3 regions of the Lelliottia sp. EB106-05-01-XG201 genome follow, and region 2 is predicted to be linked to each of the others. Evidence: predicted binding sites of a transcription regulator. Region 2 holds the regulator's gene; each other region holds the start of a gene.
What was found. The regulator LexA, encoded in region 2, represses DNA repair genes until DNA is damaged. The targets are predictions, from matches to a motif close to TNCTGTATGTACATACAGNA.
Positions count from the first base shown of each region.

Region 1 (6,044 bases), 4.3 Mb from region 2:
GACCGCGACATCGCCGCCGACCTGTTTGGCGTGGTGCACAGCAACCCGAAGATCGTCACTAACGTCTACCGCAACGACGACTGGTTTATGAACCGTCATCGCCCGGATGAGATGCGTTTCTTCAAGGAAGCGGTGTTCAACTACACCCTGTACGAGCCAGGTTTGCTTGAGCCAGAAGGGATCAGCAAAGTGTTCTTCACCTGCGAAAGCCACGAAGAGCTGCTCCCGCTGGAGCAGGCGATTAACGCGCGCTGGGGCGATCGCGTCAACGTCAGCTTTTCCACTCTGACCTGTCTGGAAGTGATGGCAGGCGGCGTGTCGAAAGGCCACGCGCTGGAAGCGGTCGCGAAACGCATGGGCTACGAGCTGAAAGATTGCATCGCCTTTGGCGACGGCATGAACGACGCGGAAATGCTGTCGATGGCCGGGAAAGGCTGCATCATGGAAAATGCGCACCAGCGTCTGAAAGACATGCATCCTGAGCTGGAAGTGATCGGCACCAACGCCGACAACGCCGTGCCGAACTACCTGCGCAAGCTGTTCCTTGAATAATCTTCATTTGATTGTTTATTGCTCAGTTGTCAACTGAAGAGTTCGCTACAATGCCAGTCCTTCTTTCTGAGAGACATGCATTGTGGCGCTACTCATTATCACCACTATTCTGTGGGCCTTCTCGTTCAGCCTGATCGGTGAATACCTTGCCGGACACGTCGACAGCTACTTCTCGGTGCTGATGCGAGTCGGGCTGGCGGCGCTGGTGTTCCTGCCGTTCCTGCGCCTGCGCGGGCAGACGCTCAAAACCATTCTGCTGTACATGCTGGTGGGCGCGATGCAGCTCGGCGTCATGTACCTGTTCAGCTTCCGCGCGTATGTCTATCTGTCGGTCTCGGAGTTTCTGCTTTTCACAGTGCTGACGCCGCTCTATATCACCCTGATTTATGACCTGCTGAGCAAACGCCGCCTGCGCTGGGGCTACGTGCTGAGCGCGCTGCTGGCGGTGGCCGGTGCGGCGATTATTCGCTACGACAAAGTGAGCGATCACTTCTGGACCGGCCTGATGTTTGTCCAGCTGGCGAACATCAGCTTTGCGATTGGGATGGTGGGCTACAAACGCCTGATGGAGATCCACCCGATGCCGCAGCACAACGCCTTCGCCTGGTTCTACATGGGGGCATTCATCGTCGCGGTGGTGGCGTGGTTTATGCTCGGCAATCCGCAAAAACTGCCGACCACCACGCTGCAGTGGAGCGTGCTTGTCTGGCTGGGCGTGGTCGCATCAGGGCTGGGCTATTTTATGTGGAACTACGGAGCCACGCAGGTGGACGCCGGGACGTTGGGCATCATGAACAACGTTCACGTGCCCGCAGGGCTGCTGGTGAACCTGGCGATCTGGCAGGAACAACCGCACTGGCCAAGCTTTATTATTGGGGGGACGGTGATCCTGGCTTCGCTATGGGTGCATCGCCATTGGGTCGCTCCGCGCTCCGAACAAACGGCAGGTGGTCGCAAGCGTGATTCCGCGCTGAGCGAATAAAGGCCTCCGTCACCGGCTGACGCTGCTCGCCATCGCGCACGGCGGCGTACAGTCGGCTCCACAGTCCCTCGCCCAGGGTTTTGGTCACCACCAGACCCTGGCGTTCAAAACTCTCCACTACCCAGTGCGGCAGCGCCGCGATCCCCATTTTCGCCGCCACCATCTGAATCAACAGCAGGGTGTTATCGACGCTTTTCAGGTTCGGGCTGATGCCTGCCGGTTGCAGGAAATGGCGCCAGATATCCAGACGACTGCGCTGCACCGGATAGATCAGCAGGGTTTCGGTCGCCAGATCTTCCGGCGTCACGCGGGTTTTCAGCGCTAAGGGATGATCCGGGGCCAGCACCAGGCGCACCTCATAATCAAACATCGGCGAATAGTGCAGACCGCTGCGCGGCAGAATATCGGAGGTCAGGACCAGATCCAGCTCGCCCTGCTGGAGAGACGGCTGCGGGTCAAAGGTCACGCCCGATTTGAAGTCCATCTCCACCTGCGGCCAATTCGCGCGGAAATTCTCCAGCGCGGGCGTCAGCCACTGAATACAGCTGTGACACTCGATGGCGATGCGCAGCCGCGTCTGCTGCGGTTCATTGCAGGATTGCAGCGCGCTGGCGATCTGCGGCAGCACCTGATTCGCCAGCTGCAGCAAAATCTCGCCCTGCGGCGTAAAGCGCAGCGGCTGGCTCTTACGCACGAACAGACGGAAGCCAAGGCGTTGTTCCAGATCGCTGAACTGGTGTGACAGGGCGGATTGTGTTTGATGCAGCGTGGCCGCAGCCGCTGCGAGCGAACCGCAGTTCCGCAACGCTTGTAGCGTTTTCAGGTGTTTTATCTCGATCATGAAAGTCCTTCACTTCGCCATGAACATTTTGCGCTTGAGGAATATACAGTACCTGCCAATTATAGATGTGTAAACATCTGGACGGCTAAATAACGAATTCCATAAGAGGCAGCGACATGACAATTATTAACCACACCCTCGGTTTCCCTCGCGTTGGCCTGCGCCGCGAGCTGAAAAAAGCACAAGAAAGCTACTGGGCGGGCAACGCCACGCGTGACGAACTGCTGGCGGTGGGGCGTGAACTGCGCGCTCGCCACTGGGATCAGCAAAAACAGGCGGGCGTAGATCTGCTGCCGGTGGGCGATTTCGCCTGGTACGACCATGTTCTGACCACCAGCCTGCTGCTCGGCAACGTGCCGGCTCGTCATCAGAACAACGATGGATCGGTAGATATCGACACCCTGTTCCGTCTGGGCCGTGGCCGCGCACCGACCGGTGAGCCCGCCGCCGCCGCGGAAATGACCAAATGGTTCAACACCAACTACCACTACATGGTGCCGGAGTTCGTGAAGGGCCAGCAGTTCAAACTGACCTGGACCCAGATCCTGGATGAAGTCGACGAAGCCCTGGCGCTGGGCCACAAAATCAAACCTGTGCTGCTCGGCCCGGTGACCTACCTGTGGCTGGGCAAAGTGAAAGGCGAGCAGTTTGACCGCCTGAGCCTGCTGAACGACATCCTGCCGGTCTACCAGCAGGTGCTGGCTGAGCTGGCAAAACGCGGCGTCGAGTGGGTGCAAATCGACGAACCGGCGCTGGTGCTGGAGCTGCCGCAGGAGTGGCTGGATGCCTTCAAACCGGCGTACGACGCGCTGGCAGGCCAGGTCAAACTTCTGCTGACCACCTATTTCGAAGGCGTCACGCCGAACCTCGACACCATCACCGCGCTGCCGGTGCAGGGCCTGCATGTGGACCTGGTTCACGGCAAAGATGACGTGGCGGAAATTCACCAGCGTCTGCCGTCTGACTGGCTGCTCTCTGCCGGTCTGGTGAACGGTCGTAACGTCTGGCGCGCCGATCTCACCGAGAAATACGCGCAGATTAAAGACATCGTCGGGAAACGTGATCTGTGGGTGGCGTCATCTTGCTCCCTGCTGCACAGCCCGATCGACCTTAGCGTTGAAACGCGTCTGGATGCGGAAGTGAAGAGCTGGTTTGCCTTCGCCCTGCAGAAATGTGAAGAGCTGGCCCTGCTGCGCGATGCGCTGAACAGCGGCGACACGGCGGCGATTACCGAATGGAGCGCTCCGATTCAGGCGCGTCGTCACTCGACTCGCGTTCATAATGCGGCGGTGGAAAAACGTCTGGCGGCGATCACCGCCAAAGACAGCCAGCGTGAAAATGCCTACGAAGTGCGTGCTGAAGCTCAGCGTGCGCGCTTTAATCTGCCGGCCTGGCCGACGACGACTATCGGCTCCTTCCCGCAGACCACTGAAATCCGCGGCCTGCGCCTGGACTTCAAAAAAGGCAATCTGGACGCCAACAACTACCGCACCGGCATCGCGGAACACATCAAGCAGGCGATTGTTGAGCAGGAGCGTCTGGGTCTGGACGTGCTGGTCCACGGCGAAGCCGAGCGTAACGACATGGTCGAGTATTTCGGCGAGCACCTGGACGGATTCGTCTTCACCCAGAACGGCTGGGTGCAGAGCTACGGCTCCCGCTGCGTGAAACCACCGGTCGTCATCGGCGACGTGAGCCGCCCGGAAGCGATCACCGTTGAGTGGGCGAAGTACGCTCAGTCTCTGACCGACAAACCGGTGAAAGGCATGCTGACGGGTCCGGTGACCATTCTCTGCTGGTCCTTCCCGCGCGAAGACGTGACCCGCGAAACCATCGCCAAGCAGATTGCTCTGGCGCTGCGCGATGAAGTGGCGGATCTGGAAGCGGCCGGGATTGGCATCATCCAGATTGACGAACCGGCGCTGCGCGAAGGTCTCCCGCTGCGTCGCAGCGACTGGGCGGCGTACCTGGAGTGGGGCGTGGAAGCCTTCCGCATCAACGCGGCGGTGGCAAAGAACGACACACAGATCCACACCCACATGTGTTACTGCGAATTTAACGACATCATGGACTCCATCGCCGCGCTGGATGCGGACGTGATCACCATCGAAACCTCGCGTTCCGATATGGAGCTGCTGGAGTCGTTCGAAGAGTTCGACTACCCGAACGAAATCGGGCCGGGCGTGTACGACATTCACTCCCCGAACGTGCCAAGTGTGGAGTGGATTGAGGCCCTGCTGCAGAAAGCCGCCCAGCGCATTCCGGCGGAGCGTCTGTGGGTCAACCCGGACTGCGGCCTGAAAACTCGCGGCTGGCCAGAAACTCGCGCCGCGCTGGCGAACATGGTGAAAGCTGCGCAGAACCTGCGTCAGGCGTAATGTGAAATGGCCGGGCAACCGCCCGGCCTAAGAATGGCCTTCCATTAGGCGGCTGATGTGAATGCTCAACCACGTCAGCTCGTCTTTTGGCAGCGTATGCTGATATTTATCCTGTACGTAATCGCGAATCACCCAGGCGACGGTCATTGCGTCCGGGCGATGGCGCATCAATTCCTCATAGAAATCCTCGGTCTCGCTGACCACAATTTTTCCGGTTAATACTCGCTCGGCAAAATAGCGCAAATGCGTGATAAAACGCCGGTAGTTAACCGACTCCGTATCAATCGTTTTGCTCAGTTTGTAGCGCACGATTTCAGCGATGCGGTTGACCAGTTCGACCTGCTGATGTGCGGAATTATCATCATCCTGACTGCTGGCGTTAATCAGATGAAACGCGATGTTAACCGCTTCATCCTCCGGCAGTTCAACGTCAAAGCGCTCATTCACTTTTGCCCGCGCCTGCATCCCGACGCTGTGTTCCTGCGGGTAGTAGCGTTTCACTTCCCAGCTCAGTTTATTCAGAATCAGCTGTCCGTTGCGGCAGCGTTCCACGGCAAAATGCAGATGCTCGGCGAGAGTAAACAGCAAGACGGAATTCATTTTTTCAGCGCACTGGCTGCGAGCGAGGGTCAGAATCTCATGGCTAATCTCAAAGAGTGCCGCAGGAATGGTATCCGTCAGTGATAAAAAATGGCGTGATTTCAGGTCACTGAGCGGCAGAAAAACTTTCTCTACCTGCGCCAGATCGATGTGCGTGCCAGGTTTGGCTCCGAAACCAATCCCTTTGCCAAACAGGATCATTTCCCGCTGGTCGTTATCAACCAGCAGCATACTGTTATTCAGCGATTTCTTTATCGTAATCACGGTTATTCCTGCGGCCTGGCCGTTTAGCTCATGTCAGCGCCATTGCTGGCAATCACTCTCTGGTACCACCAGAAGGAGTCTTTTTTCAGGCGCTTTAAGGTACCGTTGCCTTCATCATCCTGGTCGACATAAATAAAGCCGTAGCGCTTGGACATCTGCGAGGTACCCGCGCTGATAATGTCGATACAACCCCAGGTGGTGAATCCCATCACATCTACCCCTTCGTTAATAGCTGCCAAAGTTTGCTCGAAGTGGGCGCGGAAATAGTCGATGCGATAGCTGTCGTGGATTTTCCCTTCTTCAACGATATCTTTTGCGCCCAGTCCATTCTCGACAATAAACAATGGCTTCTGGTAGCGATCGTAAAGTTCGAGCAGGGAAATTTTGAGCCCAATGGGGTCAATCTGCCATCCCCATTCGGATGCCG
Region 1 is NZ_JBYTDV010000001.1:4,566,394-4,572,437, reverse strand. It holds gene yigL (sugar/pyridoxal phosphate phosphatase YigL) at 1-552, shown strand, start outside; gene AC3WS9_RS21370 (carboxylate/amino acid/amine transporter) at 635-1,534, shown strand; gene metR (HTH-type transcriptional regulator MetR) at 1,422-2,375, opposite strand; gene metE (5-methyltetrahydropteroyltriglutamate--homocysteine S-methyltransferase) at 2,492-4,753, shown strand; gene AC3WS9_RS21355 (PRD domain-containing protein) at 4,781-5,617, opposite strand; gene AC3WS9_RS21350 (glycoside hydrolase family 1 protein) at 5,641-6,044, opposite strand, start outside.
Region 1: a site for LexA is predicted at 2,407-2,426, ahead of metR (HTH-type transcriptional regulator MetR). Genes of this name have one in related genera too.

Region 2 (6,044 bases):
GCGTCGCACTCTCAATCGTCAAACGCACATCAGACGTAATCAACTCCGCCAGCATCTGGTAAACCCGCATCGTCTCTTCAGGTTCCGCATCGCCGGTATCGCTGATATAGCCTTCATCACGCAACGTCAGCACCAGAGAGCTGAACACCGCTTTATCGAAGAACTCTGGCGCGTTAATGCCGTGCAGCACGGACAGACGCTGAGCCAGGGTGCGGCTCTCTTTTTCCAGGGTTCCACGGTTGATGGACGGGTTCGCGCTCAGCAGCCAGAAGGTGATGGCGTAGCGCTGCAACGTCTCGCGCGCACCGGCGGCCAGCAGCTGCAGGGTACGGGAGCGCGACGGATTGATATGCAGCTCATCGTCTTTCACCGCGATCAGACCCTGACGTAGCAGCTCGGCGGTCAGTTTATCCAGCTCGATCGCCAGCTCTTCGTTGCTCCAGCTCAGGAACAGCTCGGCTTTCAGCATCGGATAGAGCGTCTCAACGTGACGCAGCAGTTCCTGACGGGAAATACGGCGGTGCTGAGTGATGATCGCCGCCATCAGGGACGGCAGCATCAGCATATGAGCGATGTTGTTGCGATAGTAGGTCATCAGCACCGCCTGCTCGCGCGGCAGAATGATGATGTCACCGATCGTATCTTTCTCGACTTCGAACTTGTTCATCTGCAGCGCGTGGTCGATCAGCTGACCGGCGGTCGCAGATGGAACGGTAGAGTCGGCGGAATACGGGACATTACGCATAATGTCCAGGTAGCAATCGAGCTGCTCGGTCAGCTGTTCGCGCGTCAGTGAACGCTGACGAGACGCCAGCAGCGCCGTGACGCACAGGTTCATGGCGTTAGCTGCACCGGCGTTGTTAATACGCACCATCAGATCGGCGGCGATGTTATTCACCGTCGGCGTCAGCCAGGCTGGGCGAATCGCTTCGATTGGGTCGATAGACTCGCGCCACTCGGGAACGTGCTGATTCAGGTAGGTCATGAGCGGCAGCGGCTCGCCAAAGTTGACGTAGCCCTGACCGAGATTACGCAGCTTGCTCAGGCCTTTCAGCATCTGAGGCAGGCTCTCTTTCTCTTTGGTCGCGCCGCGCAGCTCTTTGGCGTATGTGCCCACTTCCATCACGTGCTCGTAACCGATGTAGATCGGCACCAGCGTAATAGGGCGCGTACCGCCGCGCAGCATCGCCTGAATGGTCATCGACAGGGTGCCGGTTTTCGGGTCAAGCAGACGGCCCGTACGAGAACGGCCACCTTCGACGAAATACTCAACGGAATAGCCGCGGCTGAACAGCTCGCCCAGATATTCGCGGAACACCGTGGAGTAGAGCTTGTTGCCCTTGAAGGTACGACGAATAAAGAACGCACCCAGACGGCGGAAAATCGGGCCGGCTGGCCAGAAGTTCAGGTTGATACCGGCGGCGATGTGCGGTGGCACCAGTCCCTGATGATAAAGGACGTAGGACAGCAGCAGATAGTCCATGTGGCTGCGGTGGCAAGGCACATAGACAATCTCGTGGCCGTCGTGGGCCAGCTGGCGCACGCGCTCGGCGTTGTGGACGTTAATCCCCTGATAGAGACGGTTCCAGGTGAAGCTCAGGATACGGTCGGAGAGGCGGATCATCTCGTAGGAGAAGTTGGCCGCAATCTCTTCCATCAGGGCAATCGCGTTCTGCTGGGCTTTCTCGTGAGAGATTTTCTTGCTGCGCGCTTCGTCTTCGACGGCGCGAGCAATGGCTTTCGAGGCCAGCAGTTTGTTGAACAGATCCTGACGCGCAGGCAGACGCGGGCCAACGGCCGCCAGACGCTGACGGGCGAAGTGCATACGCGCCACGCGAGCCAGTTTCTGGGCAATAATCTTGTCCGTGCCGTGTTCATCCGCCATGCGGCGCAGCGAAACGGAAGGGGAGAAACGCACAAAGCTGTCGCGCCCCAGCCATGAGACGGCAAAGAATTTCTGAATACCATTCAGCATGCGCAGCGGCGGGTTCTCTTCGCCTTTCTGACGTCCAGGACGACGACCAAACATCACCGACACCGGCACCATCTGGACATCCAGGCTGGGGTTGCTGCGGTGCAGATCGAGATAGTCATGGAATAGCTTAATCGACTCTTCTTTCGGCGTGTAATAGGTGAACACGCGCGGCCCGCCGTGAATAAACACGTAGCGCGGCAGCAGCGTTCCGTCGACCTCAAGGGGTTCGAGCGGATCGGGTAAGTCGTGCGCCAGACACTGGGCGCGCAGCGTCAGTAAGTCTGCCTTCGAGTTATAAGGCAAAACGTACATAATTGGGCGCGAGGTATCGAGCCCTAATTCCAGCGCGGGTTCCGCCGGGATAGACTTACTTTTTACCAGGACGCTTAATGGTAAATTAAGTAATTTGTAGTAAATTCGTGGCCAGCCGGACATAAACGATGTAAAGCCTCTGGTTAATAATGCAAATGCGGCGCAAGGATAACAGAAAGCGCGCAAAATTTCTGTTGTTACCGGTCATACTTCAGGCTGCATGGCAATGCGCTACAGCTATAGTTACTGACGCTAAATCTAAGAAAAGGTTCTTTTAATGGCCAATAATACCACTGGGTTAACCCGAATCATCAAAGCTGCCGGATATTCATGGAAAGGTTTCCGCGCCGCATGGATCAATGAAGCTGCGTTTCGCCAGGAGGGGGTTGCCGCCGTCGTCGCGGTGATCATCGCCTGTTTCCTCGATGTTGATCCTATTACCCGCGTGCTTCTCATTGGTTCAGTCCTTCTGGTGATGATAGTGGAAATTCTGAACAGTGCTATCGAAGCGGTGGTGGATCGCATCGGGTCTGATTTCCACGAACTCTCGGGCCGCGCAAAAGATATGGGCTCTGCCGCCGTGCTGCTGGCGATTATCATCGCTGCCATCACCTGGATCACGCTTCTTTGGTCACATTTTCGATAAGCCTTCAGGAATCGAATAAGTCTCTGGTTTTTTGTGCAGTTTTTGATTCCAAAATCACCTTTGACTGTATATACTCACAGCATAACTGTATATACACCCAGGGGGCGGAATGAAAGCGTTAACGGCCAGACAGCAAGAGGTGTTCGATCTTATTCGGGATCACATCAGCCAGACGGGAATGCCACCAACGCGTGCGGAAATCGCGCAGCGTCTGGGCTTCCGTTCTCCAAATGCCGCTGAAGAGCACCTCAAAGCGCTGGCGCGTAAAGGCGTCCTTGAGATTGTTTCGGGTGCGTCACGCGGCATTCGCCTGCTGGTGGAAGAAGAAGAGGGTCTGCCACTGGTGGGCCGTGTCGCAGCGGGTGAGCCTCTGCTGGCACAGCAACACATTGAAGGGCATTACCAGGTCGATCCGGCGATGTTCAAACCGAGTGCTGATTTCCTGCTGCGCGTCAGCGGGATGTCCATGAAAGACATCGGCATTCTGGACGGCGATTTGCTGGCGGTTCACAAAACCCAGGATGTGCGTAACGGCCAGGTTGTGGTTGCGCGCATCGACGACGAAGTGACCGTGAAGCGCCTGAAAAAACAGGGCAACACGGTACAGCTGCTGCCAGAAAACAGCGAGTTCTCCCCGATTGTGGTCGATCTCCGCGAACAGGCTTTCTCCATCGAAGGTCTGGCTGTGGGCGTGATCCGCAACGGCGAATGGCTGTAATGTCTCTCTGACAGGCTGCGGTCTTTCCGCAGCCTGACTGTCTCTTATCTTTCCCGGTACTTTCTCATGTCTCTGCTGACTCCCTCAGACAAGGCATTGTGGCGTCTTGCGCTGCCGATGATTTTCTCCAATATCACCGTTCCCCTGCTAGGGCTGGTCGATACGGCGGTGATTGGCCATCTGGATTCCCCTGTTTATCTCGGCGGCGTGGCCATCGGCGCGACGGCGACCAGTTTCCTCTTTATGCTGCTGCTCTTTTTACGCATGAGCACCACCGGGCTGACGGCCCAGGCATTTGGCGCCAAAGATCCGGTTCGTCTGGCTCGTGCGCTGGTCCAGCCGCTAATTCTTGCGCTCGGCGCAGGGCTGCTGATTGTGCTGCTGCGTACGCCGCTGATCGATTTGGCGCTGCACGTGGTCGGCGGCAGTGAAGCCGTGCTCGAACAGGCGCGACGTTTCCTTGAAATCCGCTGGCTCAGCGCCCCGGCGTCGCTGGCAAACCTCGTTTTGCTCGGCTGGCTGCTCGGCGTACAGTACGCCCGCGCGCCGGTGATCCTGCTGGTGGTGGGAAACCTGCTCAATATCGTGCTCGATCTGTGGCTGGTGATGGGCCTGCACATGAACGTGCAGGGGGCCGCGCTGGCGACCGTCGTCGCGGAATACGGCACCTTCTTCATCGGCCTGTGGATGGTGAAACGCGTGCTGGTGATGCGTGGCATCACACTCGCGATGCTGAAAACCGCCTGGCACGGCAATATCCGCAAACTGCTGGCGCTTAACCGCGACATCATGCTGCGTTCGCTGCTGCTGCAACTCTGCTTTGGCGCGCTAACGGTATTTGGTGCGCGGCTCGGGCCGGAGATCGTGGCGGTGAACGCGGTCCTCATGACCTTGCTGACCTTCACCGCCTACGCGCTGGACGGGTTTGCCTATGCGGTTGAAGCCCATTCAGGGCAGGCGTATGGTGCGCGCGAGACGGGGCAGTTGCAGGAGGTGTGGCGGGCGGCCTGTCGGCAGTCGGGACTGGTGGCACTATGCTTCGCGCTCGTCTACGCTTTGTTCGGAACGAATATTGTGGCGCTCTTAACCTCGCTGCCTGAGCTGCGCGAGCTAGCAAATCACTACATTCTCTGGCAGGTCGTTTTACCGGTGGTGGGGGTGTGGTGCTACTTGCTCGACGGCATGTTTATCGGTGCGACGCGCGGGGCTGAGATGCGAAACAGCATGGCGGTCGCGGCGGCCGGTTTTGCCCTGACACTTTTCACGCTGCCCTGGCTTGGCAATCACGGTTTGTGGCTGGCCCTGGCGGTGTTCCTCGCTCTGCGCGGCCTCTCTCTGGCGGTGATCTGGCGGCGTCACTGGCGCAATAATACCTGGTTTGCGTAGTGGCTTCGTTTGACGAAACGGTTAAAGATTCTGAATCTCTCAACGTCTGCCAAATCCTTATCTACAATTAATATCACGTCCAGCAGAAATGAACGTAACGGACGACACGAATTTTACGTGATAACCGAACGATGAGGATATGATTATGAATAAAGACGAAATCGGCGGTAACTGGAAACAGTTCAAAGGTAAAGCGAAAGAACAGTGGGGTAAACTGACCGATGATGACGTGACCGTCATTGAAGGTAAACGCGAACAGCTGGTCGGTAAGATTCAGGAACGCTACGGCTACGCGAAAGATCAGGCGGAAAAAGAGGTTGTTGACTGGGAAAAACGCAACGACTACCGCTGGTAACAGAGTTCTACCCGTTGTACACGGAAGTACAATCCCTGAGGGCGGCCTAACAGCCGCCCGCTTTGTTTTTAGCGCGGTTTTTTCTTCACTAAAATGGAGTGATCGTGCTGGCACTCGCCCTGATGGCGACAGGCTTCCACTTCGACACACGCCGAGCACAACCCGTGCGCTTCAATCACGTTATGGCGCAGGGCAAAGCCCATTTTTGCCGCCAGCGAATGCATAATGTCTTCCACGCCTTCCGCCCCTTCTTCTTTGACCGCACCGCAGCGATCGCAGATAAACATGGCCGAAGTGTGCGTTGGCTGATCGAACAGATGGCACAGCACGTAGCTGTTTGTCGACTCGACCTTATGAACAAACCCTTGTTCCAGCAGGAAATCCAGCGCACGATAGACCGTTGGCGGTTTCGCCTGGGGCTCGCTTTCGCGCAGCAGGTCGAGCAGATCGTAGGCGCTGATGGCACCGCGCTGCAGGCTCATCAGACGTAACACTTCAAGGCGCTGCGGGGTCAGGCGCACATTGCGTTCAGCGCAGAGCTTTTCAGCTTGCGCCAGCAGATCTTGCATCGTGGTCTTGTCCATGTCGCACCTCGGAGTATGGAGTCTGGAAAACCCTCACTTTACCATGTTCTGCTGAAAACGCCGAGATC
Region 2 is NZ_JBYTDV010000001.1:306,087-312,130, forward strand. It holds gene plsB (glycerol-3-phosphate 1-O-acyltransferase PlsB) at 1-2,410, opposite strand, end outside; gene AC3WS9_RS01395 (diacylglycerol kinase) at 2,565-2,933, shown strand; gene lexA (transcriptional repressor LexA) at 3,043-3,651, shown strand; gene dinF (MATE family efflux transporter DinF) at 3,718-5,037, shown strand; gene AC3WS9_RS01410 (CsbD family protein) at 5,183-5,392, shown strand; gene zur (zinc uptake transcriptional repressor Zur) at 5,461-5,976, opposite strand.

Region 3 (6,044 bases), 2.9 Mb from region 2:
ATCGTACTGCTGCCCCGGCAGGCGAATAAGCTGTTGCAGACTTTCCGGGTTCTCTTCGTGCAGCAGGTTTCCCCATTCATCAAAATCGGCCTGCCACGCGAGACTCCCGTCTTCGCTCACTAAGGCCAGCGGCAGCCCCCGATGATCGCAGTGGTACAGGTGGATTTTCCGGGCCGGGGTGTATTCCGGCTCCATCTGATTTTTCATCTGCTCCGGCGTCAGGCCGCACCGGGTCAGCCACTGGCGGCTGTGGTCGCTGAGTTGGCCGGTCTGCAGTTCGCATTCCAGATTATCCAGCATCGTGACCAGTTCCGGCACAAACACCATGTCCGCGTCCTGCTGCAGTTTTTCTGCCAGAGTGCGGCGAATGGCTCTGGTCAGCTCACCGGTGGCCGTTTCGATGCGGATTAACGGCGCGAAGGTGCCCGGTTGATACACAGTCTGGATGCGGGTGGTGTCGGTCTGGGTGGTGGTCAGCCGGTCGCCGTCCCAGCCGTACCACACGGATTCAGCGGGGTCGGTCGGGAGATACCAGATACCGTCGTATATCTGGCCGTGCCAGACCTGTTTGCAGATACGGCGCCCGAGCGGGTCATACGCGTAGCGGCTCTCGGTCAGCAGGTGACCGTTCTGCCTCTTTTGGTAGTGTGTCAGCCGGTGCTGGTTATCGTACCCGTAGTGATGAGTGATGCTCCCGTCCTGATGGATACGGCGCTCGTCTTTTTCTGTCAGGCTCCCGTGGACGTCGTAATGATAAAAATGCTCTGCGTCCTGAGTGATGCGGTTATCCCGCCACACGTCCGGCAGAGTTTCCTGTGCCGCTGTGCGGTTCCCCGCCGGGTCAGTCGGGGTCTGTTGCGACAGGTCGTGGTGCGCGGACTGTATGTGTGTGCTGAACAGACGCCCGTTCTCATACCCGTAGTCGCGCTGGTCATGCGGGCCGTGGATGTGGGTGAGCTGTCCGTCCGCATTCCAGGTGTAGTCCCGGCTGAGCTGCGGGATGTTCAGATGGTGGCTCTGTAGCTGACCGCCTGCGGCGTAGGCCGTTTCCAGTGCGTAGCCACCGAAGCGGCGCTGCGTTTCACGGTGCAGGCGGTCGCGGGTGTACTCGATGAGCGGCATGTCGCCGAGCTTCATCCCCGCCAGGTAACCGGAGCCATACGTCAGCCACTCCACCGGCGGCAACCGGTCGTGCTGCACCCGGTTCACCAGTCCGGTGCGGTAGTCGTGTTTTGTTTCATGCTGCCACAGCAGGGCGTGCGTTTCCGCGCTGTGCACCGTCTGGCGCTCACCGGTGACGCGCCCCGTGTTGTCATGGGTGTAATGCACCGCAACGCGGTGGCCGCCGCTGAGATGGCTGGTATCCGTCAGCCAGCCGCGCGCGTCATACTGCCACTTTTCTGCGGGTTCGCCGTTCACCGTTCGGCTGAGCAGGCGTCCGGCGTCGTCGTACTGCCAGACGATAGTCAGGCTTTCGTCTTCGCTTTGAATCAACTGTCCGCTGGCGTTGTACCGGTAGCGTCTGATGCGTCCGTCAAAACCGGTCTCCTGCGTCAGGCGGTCCAGCGCATCGTAAGCGAATTCAGTGTGGCTGCCGTTCTCATTGGTCAGGGTGGTCACGCGACCCGCGGCGTCGTACGCCATCCGCCGGGTGAGGGTGCCCTGCGCTGCGAGGACGATATTTCCCCGGTTGTCGAAGCCGGTTTCGCTGCGCTGACCATCAGGGGATATCACCGCCGTCAGGTCGCCTGCGACGTTGTATTCGTAGCGGGTCTGCCGGCCTGTGGCATCTGTCTGGCTGACCAGTCTGCCGCGCGCATCGTATGCCCGGTACTGGCTTAATCCTTCCTCACGGTGAACGGCGGTCAGCCGGCCGAAGCGGTCATATTCATAGCGGGTTTCATATCCCGAACAGTCAGTATAAGAAAGCAGCTGCCCGTAGCGGCTCCAGGTCATCTGCTTCCGGCTGCCGGTGGGGTCTTCAGTGGCCGACGGGTATTCGCTGCACGGGTCATCATACTCATAGCGCGTCACGTCGCCCTGGCGTGAGGTGTCGGCGGTCAGCCGTCCGGCGTCGTCGTACTCCTGCCGGCTTTTCAGCCCGTCCGGATACACCGTGGCGGTCAGCTGACGCTGGCTGTTATAGTAAAACTCCGTCAGCCTGCCTTCCGGCGTGACCGTTGCTGCCAGCAGACCCGAGCCGGGACTGAGCCGGTATTCTGTCCTGCGGCCTGCCGCGTCGGTCTGTGCCACCAGGCGGCCCGCGTTGTCGAATTCACTCTGTGTGATGCTGCCGTCGGCGAACTCCTTTTTCACCACCCGCTTCAGACCGCCTTCGCCTTCGGTGTGCAGCACCTCGCGACGGTTCAGGCTGTCGGTAATCACCGTGTGGTGTTTTTCATACTGGTATCGGTAGCTCTGGCCGGCCGGGTTGTGCTGCTCCGTCACCCGCCCGGTGGCATCGTAGCGATAGGTCGTCTGCGGCCTGCCCGTATACTGATGGGCCACCATCCGGCCCGGATGCCTGTCGTCATACGTAAACTGACGAACCTGCGTGCCGCTGCGGTCAGACACTGCAGTCAGCTCGCCGCGCGGGGAGTAGTCATAGCGCGCGAGTGGCATATCGGGCAGGTTCTCCGGGTACCCCGGGTCGTGCGTGAGCCAGACTTCGGAAAGACGGACACCGCTGGCTGTGGTGGTCAGCACCAGCCGGAAGCGGCGGCCTGCGCCGTCGGTCACTCCGGTGATGCTCCCGGCAAACTCACCTGAAGGGGCGCGGTGAAACGTCAGCGTGCGACCAAAATTATCCACCAGCCCGGTCAGCACCCGGTACGGCGGCAGCGGCGCGGGAAGGAGTTCATCCACAGACGGCACGCGCTCCGCCCACCCGAGCAGCCACCACGGGCCCTGCAGGCTGTTGGTGGCCAGGTAAATGTTGGGGCTGAGGCGGACATCCTCCGGCAGGGCCTGCCAGAGACGATGCAGGGGATGGACCTCATTCAGGTTCAGCACGCCGCCGCGTGCCAGCCAGAAGGACTCGGTGCGGCTGAACGCCACCTCGCCCGGCAGAAGCAGGTCAAAGTGAATGCTGCGCCCGCCGTTGTCGTTGAGGATGAGTTCCTTGTCGCGAAGTTGCAGGTGGATATCAGAGGGCGCTTTCCAGCCGGGACCGAAAACGCCCTCTGGTGCCGGGGTTCTGGTGCGGTAGCTGCTGTAGGTGCGGGACAGAACAAAGGACAGCGGGCCGGGGAGTGCGAGGTCCGTTTCACCGGGCAGGACTTTGGCCCCGAGCAGCGGGTTCACCGGGCTGCCGGACACCACGCCGCCCGGACACACCGAACAGGCTACGCCTGTCGGTGCGCCAATCATCACCCCAAGGCTGCCCTGCACAATCGGGCCGCCGATGGCGGTCATATCGCCCTGACGGGCGGCGGGTTTTCCGCTCATGGTCAATTCCTTTTGATAAAATCCGTGTTGCGGATTGCCCAGAACGACGGCAATCCTTCCGCATTGAAGCACGAATTCTACGCTGAAGGTTTTGAGATCCACCGTGATTTACGTCACATGCAGATATTATTTAATGGTCTGATTTAAAAGGGAAAATATTCACTTGCATGATGATGTACAGCGAATGAATTAGTGCAGAATATAGAATGTGGGTTATTTGAATGCTCTGGATTCTCAAGTTAGCGTAAAGTTGCCGATTTTTTTGCGACAACCCCGCGAACGTGCCACAATAGTGGCTGTTTATACAGTATTTCAGGTTCCCCGATGGCTTTAACCGCTGCGCTCAAAGCGCAAATTGCCGCCTGGTATAAGGCGTTGCAACAGCAGATCCCCGACTTTATTCCCCGAGCCCCGCAGCGGCAGATGATTGCCGATGTGGCGAAGACGCTCGCCGGGGACGACGGACGGCATCTGGCGATTGAAGCCCCGACCGGCGTCGGGAAAACCCTCTCCTATTTAATTCCCGGCATTGCGATTGCTCGTGAAGAGCAAAAAACGCTGGTGGTCAGCACCGCCAACGTAGCATTGCAGGATCAGATCTACAGCAAAGACCTGCCGCTACTGCGCAAAATCATCCCTGAGTTGCGCTTCACCGCCGCGTTTGGACGCGGACGTTACGTCTGCCCGCGCAATCTGGCGGGGCTTGCCAGCACCGAAGCGACCCAGCAGGATCTGCTGGCGTTCCTCGACGATGACCTCACGCCAAACAACAAAGCCGAGCAGGAGCTGTGCGCGAAGCTCAAAGTCGATCTCGACGGCTATAAGTGGGACGGCCTGCGCGATCACACGGATAAAGCCGTCAGCGATGACCTGTGGCGACGTCTGAGCACCGATAAAGCCAGCTGTCTGAACCGCAACTGCCATTACTACCGCGAATGTCCGTTCTTCGCTGCGCGTCGTGAAATTCAGGAAGCGGAAGTGGTGGTGGCTAACCACGCGCTGGTGATGGCGGCGCTCGAGAGCGAATCGGTCCTGCCGGATCCGAAAAACCTGCTGCTGGTCCTCGATGAAGGACACCACCTGCCGGACGTGGCGCGCGATGCCTTAGAAATGAGCGCAGAGATCACCGCCCCGTGGTTTCGTCTGCAGCTCGATCTCTTCTGCAAGCTGATTGCCACCTGCATGGAACAGTTCCGCCCCAAAACCACGCCGCCGCTGGCGGTGCCTGAGCGGCTGAGTGCCCATTGCGAAGAGATTTACGCGTTAATCGCCTCGCTGAACACCATTCTCGATCTCTATCTGCCTGCGACTCAGGAGGCCGAACATCGTTTTGCGATGGGCGAACTGCCGGAGGAGATCATGGAGATCTGCAAACAGCTGGCGAAGCATCTGGAAAAACTGCGCGGGCTGGCGGAGATGTTCCTCAACGATCTCAGCGAAAAAACCGGCACCCATGACGTGGTGCGCGTGCATCGCGTGCTGCTGCAGATGAACCGCGCCCTGAGCATGTTTGAGAGCCAAAGCAAGCTGTGGCGGCTGGCGTCGATGGCTCAGGCCTCTGGCGCGCCGGTCACCAAATGGGCGACGCGGGACGCCAAAGACGGACAAATTCATCTCTACTTCCACTGCGTGGGCATTCGCGTCAGCGATCAGCTGGAGAAGCTCATCTGGCGCAGCGTGCCGCACGTGGTCGTCACCTCCGCGACGTTGCGTTCCCTGAACAGCTTCTCGCGTTTGCAGGAGATGAGCGGCCTGAAAGAGAAAGCGGGCGATCGCTTTGTCTCACTGGATTCGCCGTTTAACCACTGCGAGCAGGGCAAACTGGTGATCCCAAAAATGCAGCACGAGCCGCTGATGGAGCACGAAGAGCAGCACATTGCCGAAATGGCTGCCTATTTCCGCGAGCAGGTCGAGAGCAAAAAATATCCCGGCATGCTGGTGCTGTTCGCCAGCAACCGCGCGATGCAGCTGTTTTTAACCTATGTCACTGACCTTCGTCTGTTACTGCTGGTGCAGGGCGATCAGCCGCGCTACCGACTGGTGGAAACCCATCGCAAGCGCATCGACGGTGGCGAGCGCAGCGTGCTAATCGGCTTGCAGTCTTTTGCAGAAGGTCTGGATCTGAAGGGCGATTATCTGACACAGGTGCACATCCATAAAATCGCCTTCCCGCCGATCGACAGCCCGGTGGTGATCACCGAAGGCGAGTGGCTCAAAAGCCTCAACCGCTATCCGTTCGAAGTACAAAGCCTGCCCGCGGCGTCCTTCAACCTGATTCAGCAGGTGGGGCGACTGATCCGTAGCCACGGTTGCTGGGGCGAAATCGTCATTTATGATCGACGTCTGCTGACCAAAAACTACGGCCAACGGCTGCTCAACGCGCTGCCGGTATTCCCGATCGAGCAGCCCGACGTGCCGGAAGTGACAAAGCGCCCGACGAAAGTGGTGGCGGCGCGGAAAAAAGCGCCCGGCGCGAGACGCCGTAGTCCCGGCAGAAAATAAGCAACACTATCGTTGATGGCTTTATCAGGGCTATAGTGTGTCTATGATGTTGTCAGGAGAAATGTCGTGGATTATCGCAAAATTATCAAAGAGGT
Region 3 is NZ_JBYTDV010000001.1:3,183,995-3,190,038, reverse strand. It holds gene AC3WS9_RS14965 (RHS repeat-associated core domain-containing protein) at 1-3,447, opposite strand, end outside; gene dinG (ATP-dependent DNA helicase DinG) at 3,772-5,949, shown strand; gene ybiB (DNA-binding protein YbiB) at 6,016-6,044, shown strand, end outside.
Region 3: a site for LexA is predicted at 3,738-3,757, ahead of dinG (ATP-dependent DNA helicase DinG). Genes of this name have one in related genera too.